DNA from 2 places in the Janthinobacterium sp. genome. Region 2 is predicted to be linked to the other one. Evidence: predicted binding sites of a transcription regulator. Region 2 holds the regulator's gene; the other holds the start of a gene.
What was found. The regulator sigma-54, encoded in region 2, starts transcription at its own class of promoters, with help from an activator protein. The targets are predictions, from matches to a motif close to TGGCANGNAANCTGCTTT.
Positions count from the first base shown of each region.

Region 1 (15,588 bases), on a different contig from region 2:
AATGCCATCGGCAGCCATTTCATCGAACTGGCCAAGCAGGACATGCGCACCCACTTCATCAACCTGCCGGACCAGGACCTGGCCTACCTGGCCGAAGGGACGCAGCATTACAATGATTACGTGGAGGCGGTCGGCTGGGCGCAGCGTTTTGCGCGCAACAACCGCGAAGTGATGATGCAGAACCTGATTGCGGCCGTGCGCACGGTGATCCACAAGCCGTTCGAGACGCACGTGGAAGCGGTCAACTGCCACCACAACTATGTGCAGAAGGAGCACCACTTCGGCAAGGATGTGCTGGTTACGCGCAAGGGGGCGGTATCGGCGCGCGAGGGCGAGCTGGGCATCATTCCAGGGTCGATGGGGGCGAAGAGTTTTATCGTGCGCGGCAAAGGTAATGCGGACAGCTTCCACAGCTGCAGCCACGGCGCTGGACGCACCATGAGCCGCACGGAAGCGAAGCGCCGCTTCAATCTGGAAGACCAGGTACGCGCCACCGAAGGCGTCGAGTGCCGCAAGGATGCCAATGTGATCGACGAGATTCCGATGGCCTACAAGGATATCGACGCGGTGATGCTGGCCCAGCGCGAACTGGTCGATGTGGTGCATGTGTTGAAGCAGGTTGTCTGCGTCAAGGGATAGAAAGAGAAGCAAAATGATAGAAATTGATGGTTCCCAGGGAGAAGGCGGCGGGCAGATACTGCGCTCCGCGCTGACCCTGTCCATGATCACGGGCCAGCCGTTCCGTTTGACGGGCATCCGTGCCGGCAGATCCAAGCCGGGCCTGCTGCGCCAGCACCTGGTGGCGGTGCAGGCTGCCGTGCAGGTGTGCGGCGCGCGCACTTCGCCGGTGGCGCTGGGCTCCTCCACGCTGGAATTCGTGCCCGGGCCGATACGTGGCGGCGACTACCGCTTTGCCATCGGCAGCGCCGGCAGCTGCACGCTGGTGCTGCAAACGCTGCTGCCGGCGCTGCTGCATGCGCACGCCCCGTCCACCATTCATATTACCGGCGGCACCCACAATCCGCTGGCGCCGCCCGTGCATTTCCTGCAGCGCGCGTATGGCCGCGTGATGGCGCAGATGGGCGCGCAGATCGGGATCGAGCTGCCGCGCTTCGGTTTCTTTCCGGCCGGCGGCGGCGAGGTGAGCGCCAGCGTGAAGCCGTGCGCGCAGTTGCAGCCGATCGAGGTGCTGGTTCGCGGCGAGCGCAATGACGGCTATGCCGAGAGTTTTGTGGCCGGCGTGTCGGCCGGCGTGGCCGAGCGCGAACTGGAACGCATTGCGTCGGGCATGGGCTGGAGCGGCAAGCAGTTGCGCCTGCGTGCCTTGCCGGCCGAGCAGGGGCCGGGCAATGTGCTGCTGCTGACGCTGGAACACGAATACGTGACGGAGGTATTTGCGTCGTTCGGCGAAAAGTCGCTGCTGGCCGAGACGGTGGCCAAGCGCTTGCTCAATGAAGTGCGGCGCTATCTGAAGTCCGAAGCGGCCGTCGGCGAGCACCTGGCGGACCAACTGCTGCTGCCGATGGCGCTGGCCGGTGGCGGCGCCTTTACGGCCACCACCATCTCCCAGCATGCGCTGACCAATGCCGAGATCATCGCCCGTTTCCTGCCGGTGACGATACGCTTCGAGCAGCATGAACATGCTGCCCTGTGCACGGTCAGTGCCGCCTGATCAGAACACGTACTGCGCGCTGACACCCAGCAGCCAGTTGCGGCCTGGCGCCGCCTCGTAGTAGCGCTTGTTGCTGTCGCCGACGATGACCGAACCCACATAGGTCTTGTCGAACAGGTTGTTCAGGCGCGCGAACTGCTTGAAGCGCCAGTTGCCCAGGCTTTGTTTCGCATTGACGCGCGCGTTGAACACCGTATAGCCGGGCGCCGGCTTTTCCTGGTTGCTGTCTTCCGCATACACCTTGTTGCTGGCCACGCCCTCGAACGCCGCGCCAAAGCGCTCCAGCGAGTCCTTCCACGCCAGTTCCGCAAACAGATTCGCGCTTGGCACGCCCGGCAGGCGGCTGCCCTTGGCGACGGCACCGAATGCTTCGTCATATACGGCGTGCAGACTGGTCAGCGCCCATCTGGTAGTGAAACCATACGGCAGGCTGGAGTCGAGCGACACTTCCACGCCCTGGCGCACGGTCTTGCTGGCGTTCTTGTAGCTGGTGCGACCGCCGCTGGAAGCGTCGACCACCAGTTCATCGTCCGTATGCACCTGGAACACGGCCGCATTGACATGCGTATTGTTGTTGACGCGCGCCTTGACACCCGCTTCCAGGTTGGTGCTGGTGGCCGGTTTCAGCCTGAAATTGAAGCCGCTGCCGCTGCCCGAATAAAACAGCTCGTTCAAGGTTGGTGCCTCGAAGCCGCGCGCGGCGCTGGCATACACATTCAGATTCGGATTGACCTGGTACAGCACGCCCAGTACCGGCGTCGTGTGGCTGAACTCCAGGCTGCCGCTGTCATTGCCGTTGCCGAAGTAATGGTCATCGACCGACACTTTCATCTTGCTGTGCCGTACGCCCGCGCTCAGCATCCACGGGCCGCTCTGCCATTCCGCCTGGATGTACGGGTCGAGGCTGGACACCACATTCTGCTCGTCGCGGCGCAGCCGTCCCTTCAGGCCGAACACATCGCCGATATAGTTTTCATAGCCGGTACGGTCGTCCTTCGAGCGGCCATAGTCAATGCCGAAGGTGGTACTGAGCTTGCCGCCGGCCAGCTGGTTCACGTGGGTCCAGTTGGTGTCGATGCCGTAGAAGTCGCGCTTGAAGTCGACCACGCCGCCCGAATGGCTGGCCGGTGCCTGGAAGCCCTTGGTGAATGCCTGGTACTGGATCACATCGCGGTTGCCGCCATATGCCATCACGCGCAGGCGGTCGTCGCCGAAGCGCTGTTCCCAGGTGGCGCCGATCTGCTGGTGGTCGATGCTCTTGCGCGTGTTGTAGCGTTCGGCCAGCGTGCGCTTGGGATTCTGTGGGTCGGTCGCGTCAAGCTCGCCGGCGCGCGGGTCGCGTTCGAACGTGGCCCAGGTGGCGCCCAGCGGGTCCTGCGTATTGCCCTGGTGCAGACTGTTGGCCACGATGGTCAGCTTGCCGTCCGCATTCGGCTTGACGGTGATCTTGCCGAATGCCTGCTCGCGCGTGGCCGCGCTGTGGTCGCGGAAACCGTCGGTGCGAAAGCGCGAGCCGTCGAGCACGTAGCCGATGCCGTTCGCTTCGCCCTGCGCATTGAGGTCCACTTTATTGGTGCCGTAGCTGCCGCCGGTGACGTTCAGTTCCACCGACGGCGGATTCTGTCCATCCCTGGAAAACAGCTGCACCACGCCGCCCGAATGGTTGCCGTAGATGGCGGAAAACGGCCCACGCAGCACTTCGATGCGTTCGGCCGTATCGAGATTGAAGGTGGCAGCCTGGCCCTGGCCGTCGGGCATGCTGGCCGGGATGCCGTCGCTGATCAAGCGCACGCCGCGCACGCCAAAGGCGGAGCGGGCGCCAAAGCCGCGCGACGAGATCTGCAGGTCCTGCGCATAGTTCTGGCGGTTCTGCACCACCAGGCCCGGCACCGCGGCCAGCGCTTCCGAGGCGTTGACGCGGATCTGGCCATCCTGGATGCGCGCGCTGTCGACCACGTCGATCGAGGCGGGCAGGTCGAAGCTGGGGTGGCCGACGCGGGTAGCGCTGACCACCACCACATCGGCGACCGGCAGGGTAGCGAATTGCGCGTCAGCCTCGGGCTCGGCCGCCAGGGCGCTGGCAACCGGCCAGGCGCCCAGCGCGAACAGCGCGGCGACCGCGTTCAAACGGAATGGGTACTGCTTCATGAATTCTCCAATAGTGGGTACGGCTAATGCGCTGCATGGTCGATGTCGACGCTGGTCTTGAGCCGCGGCGCGGCAAGCGGGCGGCTTTCGATAAAGCTGCGCACGGCCCAGATTTCCCCGGCAGTCAGCACGTCGCGCCATGGCGGCATATAGACTATCCCGGCACGAACCTTACCGGTAGTTACCGCCATCATAAAGTAGCTGTCGACATCCTGCAGGCAGCGCGCCTGCAGTGCGCCGTCCTTCAACGGCTGGCAAAAGGCGTTCAGACGGCGCAGATCCGGCGCTTCCGCCGAGGGGCCGGTTGCCTGTTCCCCATGGCAGCGCGCGCAGTTGGCCTGGAAGACCTGCGCCCCAAGGGCGATGGCGGCAGGGTCGCCGCGTACCGGGTTGGTTTCCCCGGCCTGCGCGGCCAGCGGAGAAAACAGCAAAAGCAGAAGCAGTCGGTGCATGGCGGGGCTCCGGTATTACCAGCCGGCCGGGCAGCCGGTGCAGCCCTCCAGGTTGGCGTCGGGGAAAATGGCAAAGCGCAGGATGGCGCGCTCTAGGTTGGCGTTCTTCAGGTTCGAGCCCCAGAACTTGGCTTCCTGCAGGTCGGCGTCGACCAGGCTGGCGCCCACCAGGCTGGCGAGATTCAGGCGTGCCGCCTCCAGGCTGGCGCCGCGCAGGTCGGCGCCGTCCATGTCGGCGCGCATCAACCGGCTCGTTTCCAGGTTGGCGCCGGCCAGGATGGCGTGCCGGAACGAGGCGCCCGGCGCATTGAGCGAATACGCCATCGCACCCGTCAGGTCGGCGCCGTCGAGCAGGGCGCCGGCCAGGTTGGTGCTGCGCAGGTTGGCCCGCATCAGGCGCGCGCCGCGCAGGTCGGCGCCGTGCAGGTCCTTGCCGACCAGGTTGGCGCCGCGCAGGTCGGCGTTCGCGCATTGCGCATACGGCCACAGGTGGCAGCCGCCGATGATGGTGACCTCGGGCGCGGCCTCGCCCTGGATGGTCTGCGCGCCGGCAGGCGGTGCCAGGCACAGGGCCCAGCACAGCAGCGCGCCGAGAGCCATCAGACTACCCGGCGCCGTCCTCATTTGCTCGCTACCCGCGATGGCGCTTTCGGCAGCTTGAAGACCCAGTAGCTGCCGCCCTGCGTCACCTGCTTGGTCAGCTCGGCCATGTCGCCGCCCCACAGCGGCACCGCGCCGCCGTAGCCGCTCGACAGGCCGATATACTGCTCGCCATCCTGTTCCCAGGTGACGGGCACGGACACCACGCCGGAGCCGGTCTGGTACTTCCACAGTTCCTTGCCGGTCTTGGCATCGAACGCTTTCACGAAGCCGTCCGAGGTTCCCGTGATCAGCAGGCCGCCGGCGGTGGTCAGGGTGCCGCCCCACAGCGGGAATTTTTCCTTGTTTTCCCAGACGATCTTGCCGGTCTTCGGATCGATCGCGCGCAGGGTGCCGATATGGTCGTCATACAGGCGCTTGATGCGGAAGCCCTGGCCCAGGTAGGCGGAACCGGCCTTGTAGTGGATTTGCTCGGTCCAGTAATCCATGCCCCAGTGGTTGGCGGGGATGTAGAACAGGCCCGTGTCCGGCGAATACGACATCGGCATCCAGTTGGTGCCGCCCAGGAATGGCGGCGACACGAAAACGGCCTTGCCCTTGTCGGCGCCCGCTTCCGGCAGCGGCGGGCGCTTGCCGTTTTCCACCGGCCGGCCCGTTTTCAGGTCGATGCTCTTGGCCCAGTTGATGCCGTCGACAAAAGGCCAGGCGTTGATCAAGGACGTCGGCTTGTTCGGATAGCCGGCACCCAGGGCCAGCTTGGTGCGATCGGTAACGTAGAAGTAGCCATTGCGGTCGGCATGCGCGGAGGCCTTGACCAGCTTGCCCGTTTTGGCGTCCTTGTAGTCGAACAGCACCACCGAGTTATTCCCCGAGAAATCCCAGGCATCGTTCGGCGTGTGCTGGTAAAAGCCTTTCAGTTCGCCCGTGCTGGCGTCGACATAGGCCTGGCCCGAGGTGAACAGGCTGTCCCAGTTGCGCGGATCGTCGCCTTCCTTGGTACGCTCCCAGGTATTCCATGGCGCAGGGTTGCCGGCGCCGATGACGATGGTATTGGTCTCCGGGTCGAACGAGGCCGTCTGCCATGGCGCGCCGCCGCCATGTTCCCACGATTCGCGCAGCTTGCCGTCCTTGTCGCGCGGCCAGCTCGGCGCCCTGGCGTCGCCGGTCGGCGTGCCCGGTTTGCCGTCGGTGCGGCCGACGTGGCCTTCGACCAGCGGACGCGCCCAGACCTCGGCACCGGTTTCCGGATCGCGCGCGAACAGCCAGCCCTGGGCGCCGAATTCGTCACCCGAGTTACCGTGGATGAGCAGCACGCGGCCGCCTTTTTCGCGAATGATGAATGGCGCGCCGGTCATCGTGTAGCCGAGTTTCTGGTCGCCGAATTTTTCGTTCCACATCACCTTGCCGGTGTTCTTGTTGAGCGCCACGATGCGCGCGTCGAGCGTGCCGAAATACACCTTGTCGCCAAAGATGGCCGGTCCGCGGTTGACCACGTCGCAGCAGGGGCGGATATCGTCGGGCAGGCGGTGCTCATAGGCCCACAGCTGTTTGCCGGTCTTCGCGTCGAGCGCATAAATGCGCGAGTACGAGGCCGTCACGTAGATGATGCCGTCGTGGACCAGCGCCTGCGCTTCCTGGCCGCGCTGCTTTTCGCCGCCGAAAGAAAAGGTCCAGGCAGGCACGATCTGGTCAACGTTTTTCGTGTTGATTTTTTTCGCCAGGCTGTGGCGCTGCGCTTTCAGGCCCAGGCCATAGCTGAGCACTTCGGTCGTGCCCTTGTCGGCGTTGGCGATATCGTCCCAGGTGACTTTGGTGTCGGCGGCCGTGGCGGCGCCGGCGATCAGGGCGAGGATGGCGAAAGCGATTGGACGTGGAAATACTGGCTGCATGCTGGTCTCCCTTGCTGGTTTTATAGTTGGTGGTGCGACGTGGTCGCTGATGACCAATTGAGCAACATGCATGCCAGGCGTTTTGCGCAGCGTTGACGACCAGGTGTGCGCCGTCCTGCCACAGTGGGCACGGTAATGCTGTCCTGTTTTGTCACAGTGCGCTGGCGCCGCCCGTGGCGGGCGGGTGCTGGCACAAGGGTTGCTGATGGACGGGCAAGGCCGCCTTGCGCCTTCTTGATAACGACAACAGGAGACCACCATGCATCAACCATTACGCCGCCATTTTCTTTGCCAACTGCTCGCCGTTGGCGGCATGGGCGCCGCCTCGCTGGCCGGTGCACAATCGAGTGCACCCAAGGTCGACGAGGACAGCGACCAGGCGAAAGCGCTGGGCTATCGCCACGATACGAACAAGGTCGATACCAAAAAATACCCGCAGCACAAGCCGGCGCAGCACTGTGCCAACTGTTCGTTTTTTCAGGGGAAAAAGGACGATGCCTGGGCGGGGTGCGCCATGTTTGGCCGCAAGCAGATTGCGGCGCCGGGGTGGTGCATGGCGTGGGCGAAAGTGCCGGGGTGAGGGGACGTAATCCGGCACGGTTAACAATGTTGTCGGATTACGGCCCTGCGGGCCTGTTCCGACCTACGGTTTATGCAGGTGCGTAGGTCGGGTTAGCGCGCAAGCGCGTAACCCGACAACACCACTGTCCTACAACGGCACCTCGCGCCGCGTCTCCAGATACGCCTTCACCGCCCAGATCGCCTCCTGGCTGAATACGCCCTCGAATGGCGGCATATACACGGCGCCATTGCGCGAGCGGCCATGGCGCACCGTCTCCAGCACATACTGATCAATTTCCTGCGCGCAAGCCTCTTTTTTCTTGGCATCCGGCAAGGCCGCACAGTCATTGTCGAGCTTGCGCAAATCCGGCGCCATGCCGCCCGACACGGCTTCCAGCCCGTGGCAGCGCGCGCAGTTCTGGGTAAAGGCAGAGTTGCCGATCCGTATCGCTTCCGCATTGTTGCGATACGGGTTTTCCGTGCGCCACTCGGCGCCCAGTTGTGGCAGTGTGGATGTATCGACCGCCTGCGGCGTCATGTTGCCGTGCGCCCAGACGGCCGCGGCCGCCAGCATGCAGGCCAGGCCGCCGGCGGCCAGCCGCAGGGTACGCAGGCGCCGGGTATGGATGGTGGTAGAAATACGTGGGGTCATGATGGTCTCCGTTCTGGTTATGCGCTCGATCGCGTCATGACCTGGGTAGCAATCGGTATGCCATCGCGCGCATCGCCATGCGCCGTGCCGCTGCAGCTGTTGCGCTGCTCAGAAACGGAACAACGGCAAGGCGCGGATGATCCTATTTGACGCAGCGCGCCGGCTGGGCGGGCGGCCATCGCCGCTATTTGCAGGCTGGCACGGCAATTGCAAAACAAGAGATCAGGATCACCTGACACAACACTCCTAGGGCCGCCTCGCGGCGGCTTTCATCGAAGCTAAGACCAACGAGAAAGAGGACGACATGAATCTGGCAGACATCAGCAAACTGGGCGTAGCCAATCCCTTCAAACAGCGCTACGACAACTATATCGGCGGCAAGTTCGTCGCTCCCGTCAAAGGCGAATACTTCGGCAATATCACGCCGATCACGGGCCAGGTGTTTTGCGAAGTGGCCCGTTCCACTGCGGAAGACGTCGAGCTGGCGCTGGACGCCGCGCATGCCGCCAAGGATGCGTGGGGCAAGACCTCGCAGACCGAACGCGCCAATATCCTCAATAAAATCGCCGACCGCATGGAAGCGAACCTGGCGCTGATCGCCACCGCCGAAACCATCGACAACGGCAAGCCGATCCGCGAAACCACGGCCGCCGACATCCCGCTGGCGATCGACCATTTCCGCTATTTCGCCGGCTGCATCCGCGCCCAGGAAGGTTCCGTGGCGCAGATCGATTCGGAAACCTACGCCTATCACTTCCACGAGCCGCTGGGCGTGGTCGGCCAGATCATCCCGTGGAATTTTCCTATCCTGATGGCGGTGTGGAAGCTGGCGCCGGCCCTGGCCGCCGGCAACTGCGTGGTACTGAAACCCGCCGAGCAGACGCCGGCCTCGATCATGGTGCTGATCGAACTGATCGGCGACCTGCTGCCGCCGGGCGTGCTCAATATCGTCAACGGCTATGGCCTGGAAGCGGGCAAACCGCTGGCATCGAACAAACGCATTGCAAAAATTGCGTTCACCGGCGAGACGGGTACCGGCCGTCTGATCATGCAGTACGCGGCGCAGAACCTGATTCCGGTCACGCTGGAGCTGGGCGGCAAGTCGCCGAACATTTTCTTTGCCGATGTGATGGACGCCGACGATGCGTTCTTCGACAAGTGCCTGGAAGGCTTTGCCATGTTCGCGCTGAACCAGGGCGAGGTGTGCACCTGCCCGTCGCGCGTGCTGATCCAGGAATCGATCTACGAAGCGTTCATCGCCCGTGCACTGGAGCGCGTGGCGAAGATCAAGCAGGGCAACCCGCTCGACTCTTCCACCATGCTGGGCGCGCAGGCATCGCAGGAGCAGCTGGAAAAAATCCTGTCGTATATCGATATCGGCAAGCAGGAAGGCGCTGAAGTACTGGCCGGCGGCGAGCGCAATACGCAGGGCGGCGACCTGGAACAGGGCTACTACGTGCGTCCGACCGTGTTCAAGGGCGACAACAGCATGCGCATCTTCCAGGAAGAGATTTTCGGGCCAGTCGTCTCCGTCACCACTTTCAAGGACGAAGCCGATGCGCTGCGCATCGCCAACGACACCCTGTATGGCCTGGGCGCGGGCCTGTGGACGCGCGACGGTTCGCGCGCCTTCCGTGTCGGCCGCGCCATCCAGGCCGGCCGCGTGTGGACCAATTGCTACCACCTGTATCCGGCCCACGCCGCATTCGGTGGCTACAAGCAGTCGGGTATCGGCCGCGAAAACCACAAGATGATGCTGGACCATTACCAGCAGACGAAAAACCTGCTGGTGTCGTACAGCCCGAACGCGCTGGGCTTCTTCTGAGGAGTCGTCATGACCATGGAACGCGTGACGGCCACGGCGGCCGCACTCGACATGCTGGCCACCCTGCGTGGCAAGCATGGACCGCTGATGTTTTTCCAGTCGGGCGGCTGCTGCGATGGCAGCGCGCCGATGTGCTACGCGGCCGGCGAGTTCAATCTTTCCGACACCGACGTTTACCTCGGCAACCTGGACGGCACGCCGTTCTACATGGGCATCGAGCAGTTCGCGTACTGGGAACATACGCAGCTGATCATCGACGTGGTCGATGGCAATGGCGGCATGTTCTCGCTCGATAACGGCACCGGCCGGCGCTTTCTCACGCGCTCGCGCCTGTTCACCGACGACGAGCTGGCGCAGCTGCGGCATCCCTCGAAAGGCGTGACCAACTAGTTTGTTGCCACCCGGTCTGGAACACAGCGGGCGTCATCTCCCCGCTCGCCCGGATACGGTTTAGCTGGCGGCTGCGGCCGTCAGCTTTTTTTACGCCTGCCCGACCACACTGGAGACCATGATGCATACCATGGCGCGCTGCCGGCGCGCGATAACGCTCGCCCTTTTCCTTGTCCTTCACCTGGCGGCGGGCGCGCTGGCGCTGCTGCTCGGCGCCGCCACCGCGCAGGCGGGGGTAATGACAAAAGCCGAACTGGCGCAACGTTTTCCGGCGCCGCTGACGGTCGGCGAACGCGATGCGGAGCTGCCGGTCTGGCCTCTGTTCCGCCAGGGCGCCAATGGCGGCGAGCTGGCCGGCTATGTCTTCGAATCGGTCGATCTGGCGCCCATTCCCGGCTTTTCGGGGGTGCCCGTCAACCTGCTGGTGGCGATCGATCCCGCCGGGCGCTTTCTCGGCGTCGAGGTGCTGTCGCAGCATGAGCCGGTATTCCAGTACGGCCTGGGCGAAGCGCCGCTGTTCGAATTCGTCAAACAATACCGGGGCGTCTCGCTCAAACAGCATATCGGCATCGAGACCAATGGCCGGCGTACGCGCCAGCCTGACGCCGCGCGCGTGACTATCGACGGTGTCTCCAAGGCGACTGTTTCGGTGCGCATCATCAATGAAAGCGTGCTGGCAGCGGCCTTGCTGGTGTCGCGCCGCAAGCTGGGGTTTGGCGCGGGCAGGGGAGCGGGCGGGATGGCCCGCGTGCGCACGGATCTTCTCGACACCATGACGTTCGAGCGCCTGTTGGGCGAGGGACTGGTGCGGCATCTGCGGGTGACCAACGCGCAGCTGGAAAAGCTGTACGCCGGCAGCGATGGTGCGCGGCTCGACGAGGAAGCGCTGCGCCAGCCCGGCGATATTTTTATCGACCTGTATCTCGCCTGCGTCTCCGTGCCCGGCGTGGCGCGCAGCCTGCTGACCGAAGCGAGCCTGGAAAAACTCAAGCCCTGGATAGAGCAGGGCGACCAGGCCATTCTGGTGATCTCGTCGGGCCGCCATCGCGTGCCGGGCGAGGACTTTACGCGCGGCGGCATACCCGAGCGGCTGCTGCTGCGCCAGCACGAATTGGCCATCGATATGCGCGACCTCGATCTCGACCTGAAACTGCTGCCCGGAATTCCTGCGCCAGCGGACGCCAGCCTGACCGTGTTTCGCGTGCCGGCCGAAGCGGGGCTCGACCCTGGCGCCGCGTTTGATTTCACCGTGCCGGTCACGCGCAGCAAGGGCCAGTTCTATCCGGAGCGCATTGTGCGCGAGCTGCCGGTCACCTATCGCGTGACATCGCGTTTCCTGATTGCCGCGCCGGGTGACACGAGCTGGCATGCGGCATGGAGCGAGCGGCGCAGCGATCTGCTGATACTGGCGGCGGGACTGGCCGTGCTGGCGCTGGCACTGTCGATGCCGCGCAAACTGAGCAGCAACGGTCGCCGCTTCGCCTGGTTCCGCCTTGTCTATCTGGCCTTTACTGTCGGCTTTATCGGCTACTGCGCGCAGGCGCAGCTCTCGATCGTCAACCTGACCGGCGCGCTGCAGGCGCTGGTGGCCGGGCGCGGCCTGTCATTCCTGCTGCACGATCCGATGACAGTGGCGCTATGGGCTTTCGTTCTGGTGTCGCTGCTGCTGTGGGGAAGAGGGACTTTTTGCGGCTGGCTATGTCCGTTCGGCGCGCTGCAGGAATTCACCGGCAAGCTGGCGAGGTGGTTCAAGCTGCCCCAGCTCAAGCTGAACCGCGCGCTTGATCTGCGTCTCAAACGCATCAAGTATCTGGCGCTGGCGCTGATCATGGCCAGCGCATTGACCGGCTTTGCCGTCGATACGCTGGTCGAACTGGAACCGTTCAAGACGGCGATCACGCTCAATTTCGTGCGCGCCTGGCCATATGCGGCGTATGCGCTGGCGCTGCTGGCAATCAGCGCCTTTGTGCATAAATTCTTTTGCCGCTATCTGTGCCCGCTGGGCGCCTCGCTGGCGCTGCTCGGGCGTTTTCGTCTGCTGGACTGGATACCGCGCCGCAGCGAATGCGGCACGCCGTGCCAGACCTGCCGCCACCGCTGCGACTACCAGGCCATCAAGCCCGGTGGCGCGGTGGTCTACGCAGAGTGCTTCCAGTGCATGGACTGCGTGGTGATCCATGAAAGCGAACAGAAATGCGCGCCGCGGCTGCTGGAGCAAAAGCGCGCACGCACCATCGTCATTCACGCCGACAAAGGAGCATCCGTATGAAGCGCCGCACGTTTATCGCCGCCTCGCTCGGCGCCATCGCCGCTGGTGCTGGTGCTGGCTCACGGCCGCATCATCAGCCAGTCCATACGGGCGTGGCGCTTGCGTTTGGCACCGCCATCCGCATATCGCTGGTGCATGCGGACGAAAAGGTGGCGCGCGCGGCCATCGCCGATGCGCTGGCGGCCGCGCAGCGTGTCGATCGCCTGATGAGCATTTACCAGCCGTCCAGCCAGGTCTATCAATTGAATCGCGATGGCCGGCTTGATAAGCCTGACCCGCAGTTGCTGGCCGTGCTGGCGCAGGCGCGCGAGTTGTCGCAGCTGACCGGCGGCGCCTTCGATATCACGGTCCAGCCCTTGTGGCGCGCGTGGCGCGACGCGGTGGCGCGCGACAGCCTGCCGACGCAGGCGCAGCTGCGGCAGGCAAGAGCGCTGGTGGACTGGCGCCAGGTCGCGTTCGACGAGCGGCAGATATGCCTGGCGCCGGGCATGGCGATTACCCTCAATGGCCTGGCGCAGGGCCATGCGGCCGATATGGCGCTGGCGGCGGTGCAGGCGCATGGCATCGGGCACGCGCTGCTCGATACGGGCGAATTCGTGGCGCGCGGACGCCAGCGCGAACAGCCATGGACACTGGGCGTGCGCGATCCGCGCGATGATCAGGCGCTGGCGGCCACCCTGCATATCAATGGCTGCGCCTTAGCCACTTCCGGTGACTATGAAACGGCATTTACGCCCGACTATCTGCACCATCATATTTTCGACCCCGCAGTGGGCGACTCGCCGCAGGAGCTGGCCAGCGTCACCGTGATGGCGCCCACCGCCATGCTGGCCGACGGCCTGTCGACCGCCTGCATGGTGCTGGGCCGCGAAAGAGCCGCGCTGCTGGCGGCCAGCCTGCCCGGTGTTGACCTGCTGGCGATCGACAAGCAGGGCAGGCAATGGCGCTCGGCCGGTTTTCCAGCGCAAGTGTCGTGATGGCTATTTCAGGCTGGGGACTTTCCGGTAGATGGTATTGCGCGATACGCCCAGCGCGCGTGCCGTGGCCGACACATTGCCGCCATTCGCCTCCAGCGATTTGAGGATCATCGACTGCTCCATCTCTTCCAGGTTGGCGCCCCGTGCCAGCATGCGGTCGGTACCGGCTGCGATATCCGGAGGAGGACTTTGCTCGATATCGTCGAGGAAGTCGTCCGGCATATGGCGCAGGCAGATTTGCGTCTCGTCGCCGGCCATCACGATGGCAGTGCGCAGCAGATTGGTCAGCTGGCGGAAGTTGCCGGGCCAGCGGTGCTGGCGGAACAGCGCGAGAATTTCGGGCGAGACGTGATGGCGGCCGTGCTCCGCCTCGGTGGACAGAATTTTGCGCACCACGGTTTCCAGGTCGGTGCGTTCGCGCAGCGGCGGCAGCTTGACCACCAGGCCATTGAGCCGGTAGTACAGGTCTTCGCGGAACAGCCCGCGCGCCATGCGCTCGCGCAGATTGTGGTTGGTGGCGCAGATCAGTTCCACATTGACGGGAATCGACTTGTCGCTACCGAGCGGCGTGACCATCCGTTCCTGCAGCACGCGCAGCAAACGCGCCTGCAGGCTGAACGGCATGTCGCCGATCTCGTCGAGGAACAGCGTGCCGCCATTGGCCTGCAGGATCTTGCCGACCGCGCCTTTCTTGCGCGCGCCGGTGAACGCCCCATCTTCATAGCCGAACAGCTCGGACTCGATCAGCGTTTCCGGGATCGAGGCGCAGTTGACGGCCACGAAGGGACTCATGGCGCGCGGCGAATCGTTGTGGATCGCCTGGGCCAGCAGCTCCTTGCCGGTGCCCGTCTCGCCCATGATCATGATAGGGATATCCTTGCCCAGCACGCGCGTGACCTTGTCGATTACCAGTTCCAGCTGCGCGTCACCGGTGCGCAGATAGCGCAGGCCGGACAGGCGCCGCGCCTGCGCGGCGGCCTGGTTGGCGGCCACGGCTGGCGTGGCTGGCCCCGTGCGTTCGCCGGACAAGGATTGCTGGAACACGTTGTTGGCCAGCCGCAGCTGGGCGCGGCCATACACGCGCACGCCGTTATGCATGCACAGGGTCAGCAGGCCCGGCGCGGCGGTGCGGTTATGGTCGTACAGCGCCGAGACGGGCAGGCCGAACAGCGAGCTGAATGTATGCGACTGCAGCGCCGAGAACGGCAGGCCCAGCTGGAACAGGCCATTGCGATTCGCGGCCAGGAAGCGCCCGCCGGGACTGAACGAGGCGATGCCTTCCATCAGCGTGCCGATGAATTCGGGCCGCGTATGAAAGTGCAGGGTGATCGCGTCTTCAAAGGTGGCCGAGAACAGCTGGTTCTCGATCATCAGCGCCGACATGCGCACCAGCGCCATGGTGTGCTTGTGAAAGCTGCGCTGGTCGCCCGATACATCGAGCACGCCGATCACCTTGCCCAGGTGGTCAGTAATGGGCGCGGCCGAGCAGGTCAGGAAATGGTTGGCCGACAGGTAGTGCTGGTCCGCATGCACGAGAGTCGGCGACTTTTCGGCGATGGCCGTGCCGATCGCATTGGTGCCCTTGCTCGCCTCCGACCAGGCCACGCCAGGCTGCAGCGCGACGCGGCTGGCCTTTTCCAGGAAATCGTCATCGCCCAGTGAATGCACGATCACGCCGGTGGCGTCCGTCAGTATCACCATATTGTGGGTATTGACGATCTGCTGGTACAGCGTCTCCATCGCCGGCACGGCATGCGCGTGCAGCAGCCGGTTCTGTTCGATCAGCACGGTCAGGTCGCTGCGCGCCAGCGGACTGAAGTCGGCCACCGATTCCGGTCGCAAGCCATAGTCGACCGAGCGCCGGTGCGAGGTTTCGATGATCAGCGGCATATTGTCCGGCCAGGCGGACGCGGCGGGAGAGCTGTTCAGATCTGAAGCAGTGGGACGGTGCATGATGGTCTCTTGGTCTCGGTTGGCCGTCGCTCTTGGGCGCGGCTCTGTCTGTACCTGCACAGGTGTTCCATAATGTAGCACCTGTACCGGAAGGTAGCAAAAGCAGCCGTGGTTGCTGTTGCTTTAACGGTAATAAGCAAGCTAAGTGCCAGCACAAAAAAAGACTTGCTGAAGTGCATTGCCGTTTGCTATAGTTCGCC
Region 1 covers NZ_DAMAGB010000071.1:5,040-20,627, forward strand. The annotation lists gene RTQ46_RS25950 (RtcB family protein) at 1-639, shown strand, start outside; gene rtcA (RNA 3'-terminal phosphate cyclase) at 653-1,672, shown strand; gene RTQ46_RS25960 (TonB-dependent receptor) at 1,673-3,820, opposite strand; gene RTQ46_RS25965 (c-type cytochrome) at 3,844-4,272, opposite strand; gene RTQ46_RS25970 (pentapeptide repeat-containing protein) at 4,288-4,872, opposite strand; gene RTQ46_RS25975 (methanol/ethanol family PQQ-dependent dehydrogenase) at 4,893-6,761, opposite strand; gene RTQ46_RS25980 (high-potential iron-sulfur protein) at 7,021-7,341, shown strand; gene pedF (cytochrome c-550 PedF) at 7,471-7,974, opposite strand; gene adh (aldehyde dehydrogenase) at 8,279-9,799, shown strand; gene RTQ46_RS25995 (DUF779 domain-containing protein) at 9,809-10,189, shown strand; gene RTQ46_RS26000 (4Fe-4S binding protein) at 10,308-12,458, shown strand; gene RTQ46_RS26005 (FAD:protein FMN transferase) at 12,455-13,435, shown strand; gene RTQ46_RS26010 (sigma-54-dependent Fis family transcriptional regulator) at 13,439-15,388, opposite strand.
Region 1: a site for sigma-54 is predicted at 8,171-8,188, ahead of adh (aldehyde dehydrogenase). Genes of this name have one in related genera too.

Region 2 (15,588 bases):
CAGGTCCTGGAACAGCAAAATGCCGATGATCTTGCGGCCGTGTTCGCTTTCGAGTTCGAGCCGTTCCGTCAGCATTTTTGACACAATGGCCGTCGACGACATGGCCAGCGCGCCGCCCAGCGCAAACGCGGCCTGCCAGCTCAGGTGGAAGTAGGCCGACAGATAGCGCCCGACGAACCAGCCGAACACGACGGTGGCGACGATGGTGGTCACCACCTGCGCCATGCCGAGTCCGAACACGATGCGCCGCATGGCGAGAAACTTGGGGAGGGAGAATTCGAGCCCGATGGAAAACATCAGGAACACGACGCCGAATTCGGCCAGCGTATGGCTCGCTTCATTCTCGGCCGCCAGGCCCAGCGCGTGGGGGCCGATGACGATGCCGACTGCCAGGTAGCCGAGCATGGGCGGCAAATGCAACATTCTGAAAGCGACCACGCCAAGCACGGCGCTGCCGAGTAACATCAAGGTCAGTTCTAGCGAGGAAAACATGGGTTGCCCGGGGAGGTCAGTGGAAATCGTTGTTTGTTGTGACTGGCAAGTTTTTTGCTTTCCTAATTCGTTTATACTTTGGGGATGAGTGTAACCCATGAAAAAACAATGCAGAAAGCTTTTGATCGAAGTGACATGAAAGCCACAAGCGAGCGGGCCGTGGCGCTGGCCCGCACCACCTTGCAAATCGAGGCCGATGCCATCATCGCGCTGCATGCGCGCCTGGCCACGGACGACAGTGTCGGCCGCGCCGTCGCGCTGCTGCTCGAATGCAAGGGCCGCGTGGTGGTATCCGGCATCGGCAAGTCCGGCCATATCGCGCGCAAGATCGCCGCGACGCTCTCGTCCACCGGCACGCCGGCGATGTTCGTGCATCCGGCCGAAGCGGCCCATGGCGACCTGGGCATGGTTACGTCCGAGGATGCGTTTATTGCCATCTCGTATTCCGGCGAATCGGCCGAACTGATGGCCATCATGCCGGTCGTCAAGCGCATGGGCGGCGTGCTGATCTCGATGACGGGCAAGCCGCAGTCGAGCCTGGCACAGCTGGCCGACGTGCATCTCGATATCTCGGTGGAAAAAGAAGCCTGTCCGCTGAACCTGGCGCCGACCGCCAGCACCACCGTGACGCTGGCGCTGGGCGACGCGCTGGCGGTGGCGCTGCTGGACTTGCGGGGCTTCAAGGAAGAAGATTTTGCCCGTTCGCATCCGGGTGGCGCCCTGGGCCGCCGCCTGCTGACGCACGTGCATGACGTGATGCGCAGCGGCGAGCGGGTGCCGAAAGTGCCGGTGGACGCATCGCTGCTGCAGGCGCTGGAAGAAATGACAAGGAAGGGCATGGGCATGACGGCCGTGGTCGATGCGCAGGACCGCCCGGTGGGCGTGTTTACCGATGGCGACCTGCGCCGCATGTTCGAACGCGTGCAGGATTTCACGCAAGTGGCGATCCGCGACGTGATGCATGCGCAGCCGCGCAGCATCGCGCCCGACCGTCTGGCCGTCGATGCCGTGGCCGTGATGGAGCAGCACCGCATCAATCAGATGCTGGTGGTCGACGCTGACGGCAAGCTGGTCGGCGCGCTGCATATCCATGACCTGACACAGGCCAAGGTGATCTGATGCCCGCAGGCCTGCCGGACCGGCAGGGAGGCACAACTTTTTGAGAGTGAAACACTATGCGGAAGCCAGAAGGCGCCCATCGCTGGCGCATGATTTTTACCGTGCTGGGCGCCGTCGTGTTCGCACTGGGCAGCTTCTGGCTGCTCGAAGTGATGAACAAGAGCAGCCAGGACGTCAATGGCAGCAAGAAGCTCGACGAGCCCGATTATTTCGTCACCAATTTCAGCATGGTGCGCATGGATTTGCAGGGCAAACCGAGCTATATCGTGTCCGGCGCCAAGCTCACGCATTTCCCGGCTGACGATTCGTCCAATATCGACCAGCCTTTCGTGCGCAAGATCAGCCCGGGCGTGCCGCCGCTGAACATGAACGCGGAACTGGCGCATATCGACCAGAACAACACGCGCCTGCAGTTGTCGCGCAATGTGGTGATCGACCGCATAGCCGGGCCGAAAACGCAGAACCTGACGCTGAAAACCGAGGCGCTGACGATTTACCCCGACGAAGAGCGGATGGAGTCGGCCGTGCCGGTCGACCTGGTGTCGGGCCGCTCGCATGTGACCGGCGTGGGCCTGAACGCCAACAACGCCACCAGCGTGGTGGACGTGCCCAATTCGGTGCGCATCGTGATTCCGCCGCGCACGCCGGTGCAGGCGCCCGCTGCTGCGCCGGCCCAATAAAAGATATGCAAAAGGACTAATATAAAATGAAAAAAATCTTGCTGTTGAGCCTGTTCTCGCTGGCCGTGATGGGCACGGCCCGGGCCGAAAAGGCCGACTCCGAAAAAGAAGCCGTGATCACCGCCCAGCGCGGCCAGGTCGATGACATCAAGCAGACGCGCACGCTGACCGGCGACGTGGTGCTGGTAAAAGGTACGCTGACCATGAAGGCCGGCCGCGCCCTGATCACGGAAGATCCGCAGGGCTACCAGTTCATCACGTTCTGGGCCGATGCGGGCAAGCTGGCCACTTTCCGCCAGAAACGCGATGGCGCCGGCGACCTGTGGATCGAAGGCGAAGCCGAGCGCGTGGAATACAACAACAAGACGGAAGTGGTGAAACTGTTTACCCGCGCCAAGCTCACGCGCCTGGAAGGCACCAAGCCGACCGACGTGGCCAACGGCGCCTTTATCTCGTATGACAGCCGCAACGAGTTGTTCAACATGGAAAACAGCAACAGCGGTACCAGCGCCCCGGGCGCCGGCAGCGTGCGCATGGTGATCCAGCCGAAGAACAAGACGCCGGCGGAGAAGGCGCCCGCCGCGCCTGCGCCGGTGCCCACGCCAGGAAAGAAATAATGGACAACAATTTACGCTGTGGCAGCACCCTGATCGTGCGGGGACTGCAAAAGACCTATGGCAAGCGGCAGGTCGTGCATGACGTGTCGCTGCAAGTCGAATGCGGCGAAGTGGTGGGCCTCTTGGGTCCGAACGGCGCCGGCAAGACCACCTCGTTCTACATGATCGTCGGCCTGGTGCCGTCGGACGGCGGCACCATCGACATCAGCGGCGTCGATATCTCCAGCCTGCCGATCCACCGCCGCGCGCAGATGGGCCTGTCCTACCTGCCGCAGGAAGCGTCGGTATTTCGCAAGCTGACGGTGGAAGACAATATTCGCGCCGTGCTGGAAATCCAGACCGTCGACGGCCGTCCGCTGAAAAAGCCCGAGATCGAGGAGCGCCTCGACAAGCTGCTGGCCGACTTGCAGATCGAAAAGCTGCGCGAAAACCAGGCCCTGTCGCTGTCGGGCGGTGAACGGCGGCGCGTGGAAATTGCCCGCGCGCTGGCCACCGATCCCCGCTTCGTGCTGCTCGATGAACCGTTCGCCGGCGTCGATCCGATCGCCGTGATCGAGATCCAGCGCATCGTGCGGTTTTTGAAGGAACGCAATATCGGCGTGCTGATCACCGACCATAATGTGCGCGAAACGCTGGGCATCTGCGACCGCGCCTACATCATCAACCAGGGCTCGGTGCTGGCGTCCGGGCGGCCCGACGACATCATCGCCAACGAGTCGGTGCGCCGCGTGTATCTGGGCGAACACTTCCGCATGTAAGCCGATGAAACAATCACTGCAGCTGCGCACCTCGCAGCATCTGGCACTGACGCCGCAACTACAGCAATCGATACGCCTGTTGCAACTGTCCACCCTGGAATTGCACCAGGAGCTCGAGCAATTGCTGACCGATAATCCCTTGCTGGAACGGCTCGACGATCCGCTCGACCGCTCCTTGCGCCTGCTGTCCGATGGTGCGCTGAGCTCGACCGCGGCGCCCGGCGAAGCACCGCCGGCGCCACCGGGCCAGGACGCGCCGGCGCCAGCCGCCGAAGCGGAAACCTTTGATGGCGATGGCGGCGAAAGCACGGCCGCGCCCGAAGGCGGCGACAGCGACTGGAACGAAGCGAGTCGCGGCAAGGCGCCCGATGACGAAGATTCCAGGCCACAACTGGAGGCCCATCACTGCACCTTGCGCGAGCACCTGATGGAGCAGATGCGCGTGACCGTGCTGGAGCTGCGCGACCGCGCGCTGGTCGAACTGATCATCGATGCGCTGGACGACAATGGCTATCTGGAAGAGCCACTCGAGGAGATCCAGGCGCGCCTGCCGGAAGAGCTGGAAGTGGACGCCGACGAGCTGCGCACGGCGCTGTCGCTGCTGCAAAGTTTCGACCCGGCCGGCGTGGGCGCGCGCAACGCCTCCGAATGCCTGGCGCTGCAGATCAAGCGCCTGCCACAGGTGGCGCTGGTGACGCGCCGCATGGCCCTGACCATCGTGGAAAAACACCTGACCTGGTTTGCCCAGCGCGACTTCAACAAGCTGAAAAAAGCCCTCGATTGCGACGATGAAGACCTGCGCGAAGCACAGACCGTGATTCGCCTGTGCAATCCCCATCCGGGCGCCGTGTTCGCGTCCGACGTGTCCGACTACGTGGTGCCGGACGTGGTGGTCAAGCGCGCCCGCAATGGCTGGCAGGTATCGCTGAACAATGACGTGATGCCACGCCTGCGCGTGAACGCCATGTACGCCAACCTGCTCAAGCAGGGCAAAGGCGAGGGCGGCATGGGCGCGCAGCTGCAGGAAGCCAAATGGCTGATCAAGAACATGCGCCAGCGCTTCGATACCATCCTGCGCGTGGCGCAGGCGATAGTAGAACGACAAAAGGATTTTTTCTCGCATGGCGCAGTTGCCATGCGGCCACTTGTGCTTCGTGAAATAGCTGATACACTGGGTTTACACGAGAGTACTATCTCGCGGGTAACAACCCAAAAGTACATGCTGACCCCGCATGGAATGTTTGAGTTGAAGTATTTCTTTGGCAGCCATGTCGCCACCGAAGCAGGAGGGGAAGCGTCCTCGACGGCGATACGGGCATTGATCGTGCAATTGACAGGAGCAGAGAACCCTAAAAATCCTTTATCCGACAGTAAGATTGCGGACATGCTGGGGGAACAAGGCATGGTGATTGCGCGACGTACTGTTGCCAAATACCGGGAAGCGTTGAAAATTCCGCCAGTGAGCCTGCGTAAGTCTTTGTAGTTTTTTCGGTTCCTCTACGGTCCGGATGTCACGGACACCGCACGAACCCGATCATCTTTAGGAGTGTGTATGAATCTCACCATCAGCGGACATCATCTCGAAGTGACACCAGCCATCCGTGAATACGTACAAACCAAACTGGAACGCGTGAAACGCCATTTCGATCACGTCATCGATATTGCCGTGATTCTGACCGTCGACAACCTCAAAGAGAAAGAAAAACGCCAGAAGGCCGAAGTGAATCTGCGACTGAGCGGCAAGACCGTCTATGTGGAAAGCCTGGCGCAAGACCTGTATGCCGCGATCGACAGCCTGATCGACAAGCTGGACCGGCAAGTGATGAAGTACAAAACCAAAGTGCAAGGGCACGGTAAAGAGGCGATCAAGCATCTGCCTGACAACACCGACAACTCTGAAGAAGCCGCCGCCGCTGTCTAGCCGGCCTGCCGTTTCCAGATTGTTGTGATCAACTAAGGGCGCGCTGTATTTTACTCGCGCCCTTTTTTGCGGCCATTTTTTCCTCGTTCACTGCTCAGTGACGCTCGCGGTGCCGCAGGACGACCCGTTCCTTGTCCGCAAAATACTGCGCCAGATGTTCCGCCATGTACACCGAGCGGTGCTGGCCGCCCGTGCAGCCGAGCGCCACCGTCAGATAGCTGCGGTTGTCGGATTTGAACGACGGCAACCATTTTTCCACAAAATTGCGGATGTCGGCAAACATCTCCAGCGCACTCGGCTGTGCGTCGAGAAACGCGATCACCGGCGCGTCGCGGCCATCGAGCGGACGCAGCGCTAGGTCGTAATAGGGATTCGGCAAGGCCCGCACATCGAACACGAAGTCGGCGTCCAGCGGCACGCCCAGCTTGAAGGCAAACGATTCGAAGAACAAGGTCAGCGGCGCGCGTTCGGAAGCAACGATATCCTTGACCCAGGCACGCAGCTTGTTGGCGCTCAGCTCGGACGTATCGATCACATGGCCGAGCTGCTCGATCGCCGACAGGCGTTCGCGCTCTTCCAGGATGCACTCGATCAGGGTGCGGCGGCTGGCCGGATTGGCGTCGGGGCGCAATTCATGCGACAGCGGATGGCTGCGCCGCGTTTCCGAAAAGCGTGCCACCAGCGAATGCGTGGTGGCAGTCAGAAACATCACCTTGACGTCATGTCCCTGGTCGCGCAGCAGCGCCACATTGTGCGGCAGGCTGACCAGCGACTCGGCGCTGCGCGCATCGACGGCCACGGCCAAATGGGTGGCGCCCTCTTCGCGCAGGGTTTGCACCAGGTTCGGCAACAGGGCCGGCGGCAGGTTGTCGACGCAGTAATAGCCGGTGTCTTCGAGCACATTGAGTGCGACGGATTTGCCGGAGCCGGAGATGCCGGTGATAAGGACGATATGCATGCGGCAATCATACAATAAAGACCGCATGCGCGCCCCGTGGCAACCCGGCTTACAAATTATTGCAATTACTTGTGTGGTGCGGATTGGACAAACCCACGTGCCGGTGCCAACAATGTTGTCGGATTACGCGGGCCAAGGCCCGCTAATCCGACCTACGCGCTAATCGCCGCTCATTGCCAATCGTTGGTGAAGCAGGGAATTGACGAAGCGCAGCTTCGTGCCTGCGGAACGGTTCGCCCTTGCAAGGGCGAACTCCTTGGCAATATCAATCGCCACTCATGGCCAATCGTTGCCGCTCCATGAACTCCTGCAAGGTATCGATGCCGCGCAATTGCAAGATGGTATTGCGCACGGCCGCTTCCAGCAGCACGGCGATATTGCGGCCGGCGGCGACGGGGATGACGACCTTGCGGATCGGCAGGCCCAGCACGTCTTCGGTTGGGAACAGGAACGGCAGGCGCTCGACTTCTTCTTCCAGCGCATTGCGGCGCACCAGGTGCACGATCAGTTTCAGCCGCATCTTGCGGCGCACAGCCGTTTCGCCAAAGATGGCCTTGATGTCGAGCAGGCCCAGGCCACGCACTTCGAGCAGGTTCTGCAGCAGCGGCGGGCAGCGTCCTTCGATCATGTTCGGCGCGATGCGTGAAAACTCGACGGCATCGTCGGCCACCAGGCCGTGGCTGCGCGAAATCAGTTCCAGTCCCAGCTCGCTCTTGCCCAGGCCCGAGTCGCCCGTGATCAGCACGCCCACGCCCAGCACGTCCATGAAAACGCCATGCATGATGATGCGCTGCGCCAGCTTTTTTGACAGGTAGACGCGCAGGAAGTCGATCACTTGCGCGGCCGGCAGCGGCGTGGAAAACAGCGGGATATTCTGCTCGTCGCAGATGGCGAGGATGTCGGGTGGCGTTTCCAGGCCTTGGGCGATGATCAGCGCGGGCGGGCCGCCGGCGATCAGCTCGCCGATCACGTGGGTGCGCGTATTGACCTTCAGGCGCTGGTAGTAATTGATTTCCTGGTGGCCAAACACCTGGATGCGGCCTGGGTGGATCAGGTTCAAATGGCCGACCTGGTCGGCGGCCGAGGAAACATCGCCCGAGATCAGGCGCTCGCCGCCGGGAAAGCCGGCAAACCAGCCCAGTTGCAGACTTTCACGATTGTCGTCGTACAGGCGTTGTATCGTCAGCGGCGTTTGCAACATGGCAGTTTTCTTCAGGAGTGGAGGAAGACCTGAAGTTTAACCCGCCGCTTGCAGACTAGGTTGCCAATTGACGATGCGCGAATGCACGGATTTCGGTTCCGGATCGGTGGCCAGCGCCGTGCGGAAGGCGTCGTCGGAAAACATCTCGGCAATTTCCGACAGGATTTCCAGATGCTGCTGGGTAACGTGGTCGGGGATCAGCAGAAAAAACAGCAGGCTGACGGGCTTGCCATCGGGCGACTCGAACGGAATCGGTTCGACCAGGCGCACGAAGGCGCCCAGTGGCGCCTTCAGCGTCTTGGTGCCCTTGATGCGGCCATGCGGCACGGCCACGCCATGACCGAGGCCGGTCGAACCCAGGCGTTCGCGCGCGAACAGATTGTCCGACACGGTAGAGCGGGCGATGCCGTAATTGTTTTCGAAGATCAGGCCGGCTTGCTCGAAAGCGCGCTTTTTGCTGGAGACTTCCAGGTCCAGCAGGACGTTTTCGAGGGATAGTATTTTGCTAAGATTAGTCATGACACTCAATGAAATGGTGCAATGCGCAGAAGGCTTGCGAGCCGAATTATAGGCCTGTTTGTGCGGCCTGTAACGCCAATTCTCAACAGTATATGCTTGCTGCCGGCGCAGTGGGCGCTCCGGCAAGAGTAGTCATCATTTTAACAAAAAAATAACATCAAGGTGAATTAGCTATTTCTTGATTAAAAACGAAACTCCAGCCGGTTTTTCCGTCGCTGAATGCCGATTTTCCGACTTTTCAGCGTTTTCTGTTGCTTGCAAGCTCGGTACTGGCGTTGTTTTAAAACACAGTTAGCATGCCTGAAAGCATCATTCTGCGCCCTTCCGGCAGCGCTGACCAGTGCTTATTGGCGGGCGTTGCGCAAATTGCCCGGCATCTGCCCGGTGCTGAAGTTGCTGCGCCACGGATTGATGTCCAGGCCGCCACGGCGCGTATAGCGCGCATACACGGACAGCTTTTGCGGCTTGCAATGGCGCAAGATATCGACAAAGATGCGCTCGACACACTGTTCATGGAATTCATTGTGCTCGCGGAAGCCGATCAGATAGCGCAGCAGGCTTTCCTGGTCGATCTGCGGTCCCGCATACTCGATCTGCACGCTGCCCCAGTCCGGCTGCCCCGTCACCAGGCAGTTCGATTTGAGCAGGTGCGACACCAGTTTTTCTTCCACGGGCGCTTCGTCGAACGCGGCCGTCAACAGCTGCGGCGACGGCGTGTATTGCGTGATTTCCAGGTCCAGGCGGTCGAGCAGCACGCCGTCGAATTCACCCATTTTCAATTTGCCGAAATTTTCCTGCAAGGTCAGCTCGACCTGCACCGGCGCGCCGAAACCGTTCGACAGATCCTGTTTCAGCAAGGCCAGCAGCGCTTCCGGGCTGTCCAGCCGCGTCTGGTTGAACGAGTTCAGGTACAGCTTGAACGACTTCGACTCGATGATATTGGGCGAGTCGGCCGGCGCGCTGACCTTGGCCACCGCCACTTGCGGCTTGCCGCGCAGGTTCAGCCACGACAGTTCGTAGGCGTTCCAGATATCGAGGCCGAAGAAGGGCAGGGTGCCGCGCAGCTCCAGCTCGTCGCGCTTGCCCTGGCGTGGGATCGGGAACAGCAGCTCCGGAGCGTAATCGCTGCGGTAGGCCGAGCTTTTGCCCAGGGGGGACAGTTCGGCAAGATCGTTGGTGGTAGTCATGGTGGCGTGGCTGCAAATTTCTGTGAAGGGTGAATGGTAGCTTATTTCAACCCAACGGCAAGGACTGGGGTCGTACCCTTAGGATACGACCCCGGCATCTGCACTTGGGTTATTCGCTATTTACCCCAAAAACAGCTTGTATACCGGATTGCTGGTCTCATCCCAATACCGGTACCCCAGCGTATCGAGAAAGCGCGCAAACTCGCCCATCTCGTCCGGTGGCACCTGCAGGCCGATCAGGATGCGTCCCACGTCGCCGCCCTGGCTGCGGTAATGGCACAGCGAAATGTTCCAGTTCGGCGCCATGCTGTCGAGAAAGCGCATCAGTGCGCCCGGACGCTCGGGGAACTCGAAGCGGTACAGCAGCTCGTCCTGCGCCAGCCGGCTCTTGCCGCCCACCAGGTGGCGGATATGCGACTTGGCCAGTTCGTCATGGGTCAGGTCCAGCGTGCGGAAATCGTGCTCCTCGAAACGCTTGGCCAGCGCGCCCGATTCATGGCGGTCGGCGATCTGCATGCCGACAAACACATGCGCCTCCTTCTCGTCGCTGATGCGGTAATTGAATTCCGTGACATTGCGCGCGCCGATCAGCGAACAGAAACGCTTGAAGCTGCCGCGCTGTTCGCGCATGGTGACGGCAAACACGGCTTCGCGAAATTCGCCCAGTTCGGCCCGCTCGGCCACAAAGCGCAGGCGGTCGAAATTCATGTTGGCGCCGCAGGCGATCGTCACCAGCGTCTGGTTGACGATCGGGTGTTTGGTGAGGCTGGCCCGTTCCACATACGCCTTGGCGCCGGCAATGGCCAGCGCGCCGGCCGGCTCCAGGATCGAGCGCGTGTCCGTAAACACATCCTTGATGGCGGCGCAGATGGCGTCGGTGTCGACAATGATCACTTCGTCCACATACTGCTGGGCCAGGCGGAAGGTTTCCTCGCCCACCAGGCGCACCGCCGTGCCGTCCGAGAACAGGCCGACGTCGGGCAGGGTGACGCGTTCTTTTGCTTTCAGCGAACGGGCCATCGCGTCCGAATCGACGGTCTGCACGCCGATGATTTTGATATCGGGACGGATCTGTTTGACATACGCCGCCACGCCGGCGATCAGGCCGCCGCCGCCAATGGCGATAAAGATGGCGTGGATGGGGCCCGAGTGCTGGCGCAAAATTTCCATGCCGATCGTGCCCTGGCCGGCGATCACGTCCGGGTCGTCGAACGGGTGCACAAACGTGAGTTTTTGTTCGTGTTCCAGGGTCAGCGCGTGGTTGTAGGCGTCGGTGTACGAGTCGCCGTGCAGCACGATTTCCACGCTGCTGCCGCCACGCGCGCGCACCGCTTCGATTTTCAAGGGCGGGGTGGTGGTGGGCATGACGATCAGCGCGCGGCAGCCGAGGCGCGCGGCCGACAGCGCTACGCCCTGGGCATGGTTACCTGCCGAGGCGCAGATGACGCCGCGCTTCAATTGCGCGTCGCTCAGGTGGGCCATCTTGTTGTAGGCGCCGCGCACCTTGAAGCTGAACACGCTTTGCATGTCTTCGCGCTTGAAGTAAATCTGGTTGCCGATGCGCTGCGACAGGTTCGGCGCCAGTTCCAGCGGCGTTTCGGAGGCAACGTCATAGACGCGGGCGGTCAGGATTTTCTTGAGATAGTCGATGTTCATGGTCTGCTAGCGAGTGATTCTGGGCCAGGTGTGGACTGGAGCGGATACGTCGGCATCGGTTGTCCGGGGCGGATAGCGGGGCAACATAATGCTCTGTGGAACTGCGGGCCGGTGAGCCCTTGCCCGTTCGCGCGGTTCGTGCGGCGCGCAAGCTGCTCTTCATTATAATGGAGAGCCTTACCGCATCGCGAAGTGTTCAATGATCGAATCCGCAATCACCTGGCTGCTGCAACTGATAGCAGCGCCGGAGGTCGGGCTGACATCGGTCTTTCTGATCAGCTTTATTTCCGCCACCTTGCTGCCGCTCGGCTCCGAGCCGGCCGTGTTTGCCGTGATCAAGGCCAATCCCGCGCTGTTCTGGCCCGCCATTGCAGTGGCCACCGTTGGCAATACCCTGGGCGGTGCCGTCGACTACTGGATGGGCTACCGGGCCAAGCAGGCGTTTGCCAAGGAGCGCGACACGCGCTGGTTCCGCTGGCTGGCCCGCTATGGCGCCAAGACCATGCTGCTGGCCTGGCTGCCCGGCGTCGGCGATCCGCTGTGCACGCTGGCGGGCTGGCTGAAATTGCCGTTCTGGCCCAGCGTCGCCTACATGGCGGTCGGCAAGTGCGCGCGCTACCTGACCATGACAATGTTGTTGCTGTATGTGCCCGATGGCGTCTGGCACCGGATTGGACAGATGCTGTCCTGAGTGGTCGATGATGGGGCGTTTTGCAACGCGGGTTTGCCCCGCTATTGCCCCATATTTGGGCAGTCCGATAATTGGGGGCGGGTGCGAAAAGTTGGCATATTCCGATGAAATATGATTCTCATTTGAACTTTTATTCATTCAAATCACGTCTTTGCCATATTTGCTTTTGTGGCGGATGGACTGCTTAAACCTTAGGCGGGCTAAGGCTGTTCCCGCATGGTGCGGCGCAATAAGATAAAATGGGTGTTTAGGGTCCAGTCCACATCGCCTCCAATCCATGAACGCTCCCGCACATATCCAAGCTTTATTGGCAGAAACGCCCAATGGTCCCGCAGCCAGCCGCCTGCGTGAAATCCCGTATAACTACACGTCGTTTTCCGATCGCGAGATCGTGATCCGGCTGCTGGGGGAGGACTCGTGGCGCCTGCTCGACGAGCTGCGCGGTGCGCGCCAGACCGGCCGTTCGGCGCGCATGCTGTACGAAGTGCTCGGCGATATCTGGGTGGTGCGCCGCAACCCGTATCTGCAGGACGACCTGCTCGACAACCCGAAACGCCGCCAGGGCCTGATCGATGCCCTGCATCACCGCCTGGCCGAAGTCGACAAGCGCCGCCTGTCGATCGACGCGGCCGGCGGCGACATGGCCGCCAGCGGCGAGTCGCCGGAAGTGGCCAAGGCGCGCAGCCATAATGTCGAGCTGCTTTTGACCGCAGCCAGCAAGGCCGTGGCCGATTTTGGCGAAGAATTCCGCAAGACCTATGACCTGCGCAAGCGCACGGTGAAAGTGCTGGGCCGCTATACCGAGAAGCACAATGTGCGCTTCGACGGCATGACGCGCGTGTCGCACGTGACCGACGCCACCGACTGGCGCGTCGAGTATCCGTTCGTGGTGCTGACGCCCGACACGGAAGAGGAAATGGCCGGCCTGGTGAAAGGCTGTATCGAGCTGGGACTGACCATCATTCCGCGCGGCGGCGGCACCGGCTACACGGGCGGCGCGATTCCATTGACGCCGATGTCGGCCGTGATCAACACGGAAAAACTGATCGACCTGGGCGCCGTCGAAATGACGGTGCTGCCGGGCTTGACGCACGAATACGCGACCATCTATTCGGGCGCCGGCGTGATTACCAACAAGGTATCGGAAGCGGCCGAGAAGGCCGGTTTCGTGTTTGCGGTCGATCCGACCTCGGCCCATGCATCGTGTATCGGCGGCAACGTCGCCATGAACGCGGGCGGCAAGAAGGCCGTGCTGTGGGGCACGGCGCTGGACAACCTGGCCTCGTGGCGCATGGTCGACCCGAACGGCGACTGGCTCGACGTCACGCGCCTCGACCATAACCTGGGCAAGATCCACGATATCGCACTAGCGCGTTTCCAGCTGGAATGGCGTCACCCGAGCACGCGCGACGCCACCAAGCCGAACGCGCCATTCAAGACGGAAATCTTGGAAATTCCTGGCCGTAAATTCCGCAAGGAAGGCCTGGGCAAGGACGTGACCGACAAATTCCTGGCCGGCTTGCCGGGCATCCAGAAAGAAGGTTGTGACGGCCTGATCACGTCGGCGCGCTGGATCTTGCACAAGATGCCGAAATTCGCCCGCACCGTCTGCCTGGAGTTCTTCGGCCAGGCGCGCGATGCGATTCCGTCGATCGTGGAAATCAAGGATTACCTGGACGGCTTGCCGGCCAAGGGCGAGCAGTACACGACGATTCGCCTGGCGGGTCTGGAGCACCTGGACGAGCGCTACCTGCGCGCGGTCGGCTACGCCACCAAGTCGAAACGCGGCGTGCTGCCGAAGATGGCGCTGTTCGGCGACATCGTCGGCGACGATGAAAATGCGGTCGCGCAAGCGGCTTCGGAAGTGGTGCGCATTGCCAACACCCGCGTCGGCGAAGGCTTTGTCGCCGTCAGCCCGGAAGCGCGCAAGAAATTCTGGCTCGATCGTGCCCGCACGGCGGCGATCGCCAAGCATACCAATGCGTTCAAGATCAATGAAGACGTGGTGATTCCGCTCAATCGCATGGGCGAATACACGGATGGTATCGAGCGCATCAATATCGAGCTGTCGATCAAGAACAAGCTGCAGCTGGCCGAGGCCCTGAGCGACTTCTTCGGCAAGGGCAACCTGCCGATCGGCAAGAGCGACGATGCATCCGACGACCGCGTCGATGACGCCGAAATGCTGGGCGACCGCGCCGAGCAGGCGCAGCACTTGCTGGCGCAGGTCACGGCCCGCTGGACGTATTTGTTGGCCCAGCTGGACCGTCCGCTGGCCGACGTCAAGCATGAGCTGGCCGAACTGGGCATGGACCGCCTGCTGCCCGTGTTCGACGCGCGCCTGGAAACCCAGCCCGACGCCACCCTGTTCGACGTGGTGCAGGACCGCACCGTGCGCATTACCTGGAAGCAGGAAATCCGCGCCCAGCTGCGCCAGATCTTCAACGGCGCCGCCTTCAAGCTGATCCTCGACGAAGCGACCGCGATCCATGCGCGCATCCTGCGTAGCCGCGTGTTTGTCGCGCTGCACATGCATGCCGGCGACGGCAATGTGCATACCAACTTGCCCGTCAACTCGGACAACTACGCAATGCTGCAGGACGCCCACGAAGCCGTGGGCCGCATCATGATCCTGGCCCGCTCGCTCAATGGCGTGATTTCCGGCGAGCACGGTATCGGCATTACCAAGCTGGAATTCTTGACGGAAGAAGAGATCGGCGACTTCCGCAGCTACAAGCTGCGCATCGATCCGGAAGGCCGTTTCAACAAGGGTAAATTGCTGAACCTGCCAGGCATGGGCGCCGACCTGCGCAATGCCTACACGCCATCGTTCGGCCTGATGGGCCACGAGTCGCTGATCATGCAGCAAAGCGATATCGGCGCGATTGCCGACAGCGTCAAGGACTGCCTGCGCTGCGGCAAGTGCAAACCCGTCTGCTCGACCCACGTGCCGCGCGCCAATATGCTGTACTCGCCGCGCGACAAGATCCTCGCGACCTCGTCGCTGATCGAAGCATTCCTGTACGAAGAACAGACGCGCCGCGGCATTTCCATCAAGCATTGGGAAGAGTTCGAAGACGTGGCCGACCATTGCACCGTGTGCCACAAGTGCGTCACGCCGTGCCCGGTGAATATCGACTTCGGCGACGTGTCGATGAACATGCGCAACCTGCTGCGCAAAATGGAAAAGAAAAGTTTCAATCCGGGCACCAAGGCCACCATGCTGTTCCTGAACGCCACCGATCCGGTGACGATCAACGCCACCCGCAAGGTCATGATCGGCTGGGGCTACAAGGCGCAGCGCCTGGGCCACGACCTGCTGAAGAAATTTGCCAAAAAGCAGACCAAGGCGCCGCCACCGACTACCGGCAAGCCGCCCGTCAAGGCGCAGGTGATTCACTTCATCAATAAAAAGATGCCGGGCAACCTGCCGAAGAAAACCGCGCGCGCGCTGCTCGATATCGAAGACGACAAAGTCATTCCGATCATCCGCAATCCGAAGACCACCACGGCCGATACGGAAGCCGTGTTCTACTTCCCCGGTTGCGGTTCGGAGCGCCTGTTCTCGCAAGTGGGCCTGGCCACGCAGGCGATGCTGTGGGAAGTGGGCGTGCAGACGGTCTTGCCGCCTGGCTACCTGTGCTGCGGCTATCCGCAACGCGGCGCCGGCGAATTCGACAAGGCCGAAAAGATGATGACGGACAACCGCGTCTTGTTCCACCGCATGGCCAATACGCTCAACTACCTCGACATCAAGACGGTGCTGGTGTCGTGCGGCACCTGCTACGA
Region 2 covers NZ_DAMAGB010000001.1:262,299-277,886, forward strand. The annotation lists gene RTQ46_RS01220 (cation:proton antiporter) at 1-492, opposite strand, end outside; gene RTQ46_RS01225 (KpsF/GutQ family sugar-phosphate isomerase) at 601-1,611, shown strand; gene lptC (LPS export ABC transporter periplasmic protein LptC) at 1,668-2,291, shown strand; gene lptA (lipopolysaccharide transport periplasmic protein LptA) at 2,318-2,908, shown strand; gene lptB (LPS export ABC transporter ATP-binding protein) at 2,908-3,666, shown strand; gene RTQ46_RS01245 (RNA polymerase factor sigma-54) at 3,671-5,149, shown strand; gene hpf (ribosome hibernation-promoting factor, HPF/YfiA family) at 5,219-5,587, shown strand; gene rapZ (RNase adapter RapZ) at 5,682-6,545, opposite strand; gene hprK (HPr(Ser) kinase/phosphatase) at 6,811-7,746, opposite strand; gene RTQ46_RS01265 (PTS sugar transporter subunit IIA) at 7,783-8,265, opposite strand; gene queF (NADPH-dependent 7-cyano-7-deazaguanine reductase QueF) at 8,610-9,452, opposite strand; gene ilvA (threonine ammonia-lyase, biosynthetic) at 9,573-11,108, opposite strand; gene RTQ46_RS01280 (YqaA family protein) at 11,308-11,799, shown strand; gene RTQ46_RS01285 (DUF3683 domain-containing protein) at 12,077-15,588, shown strand, end outside.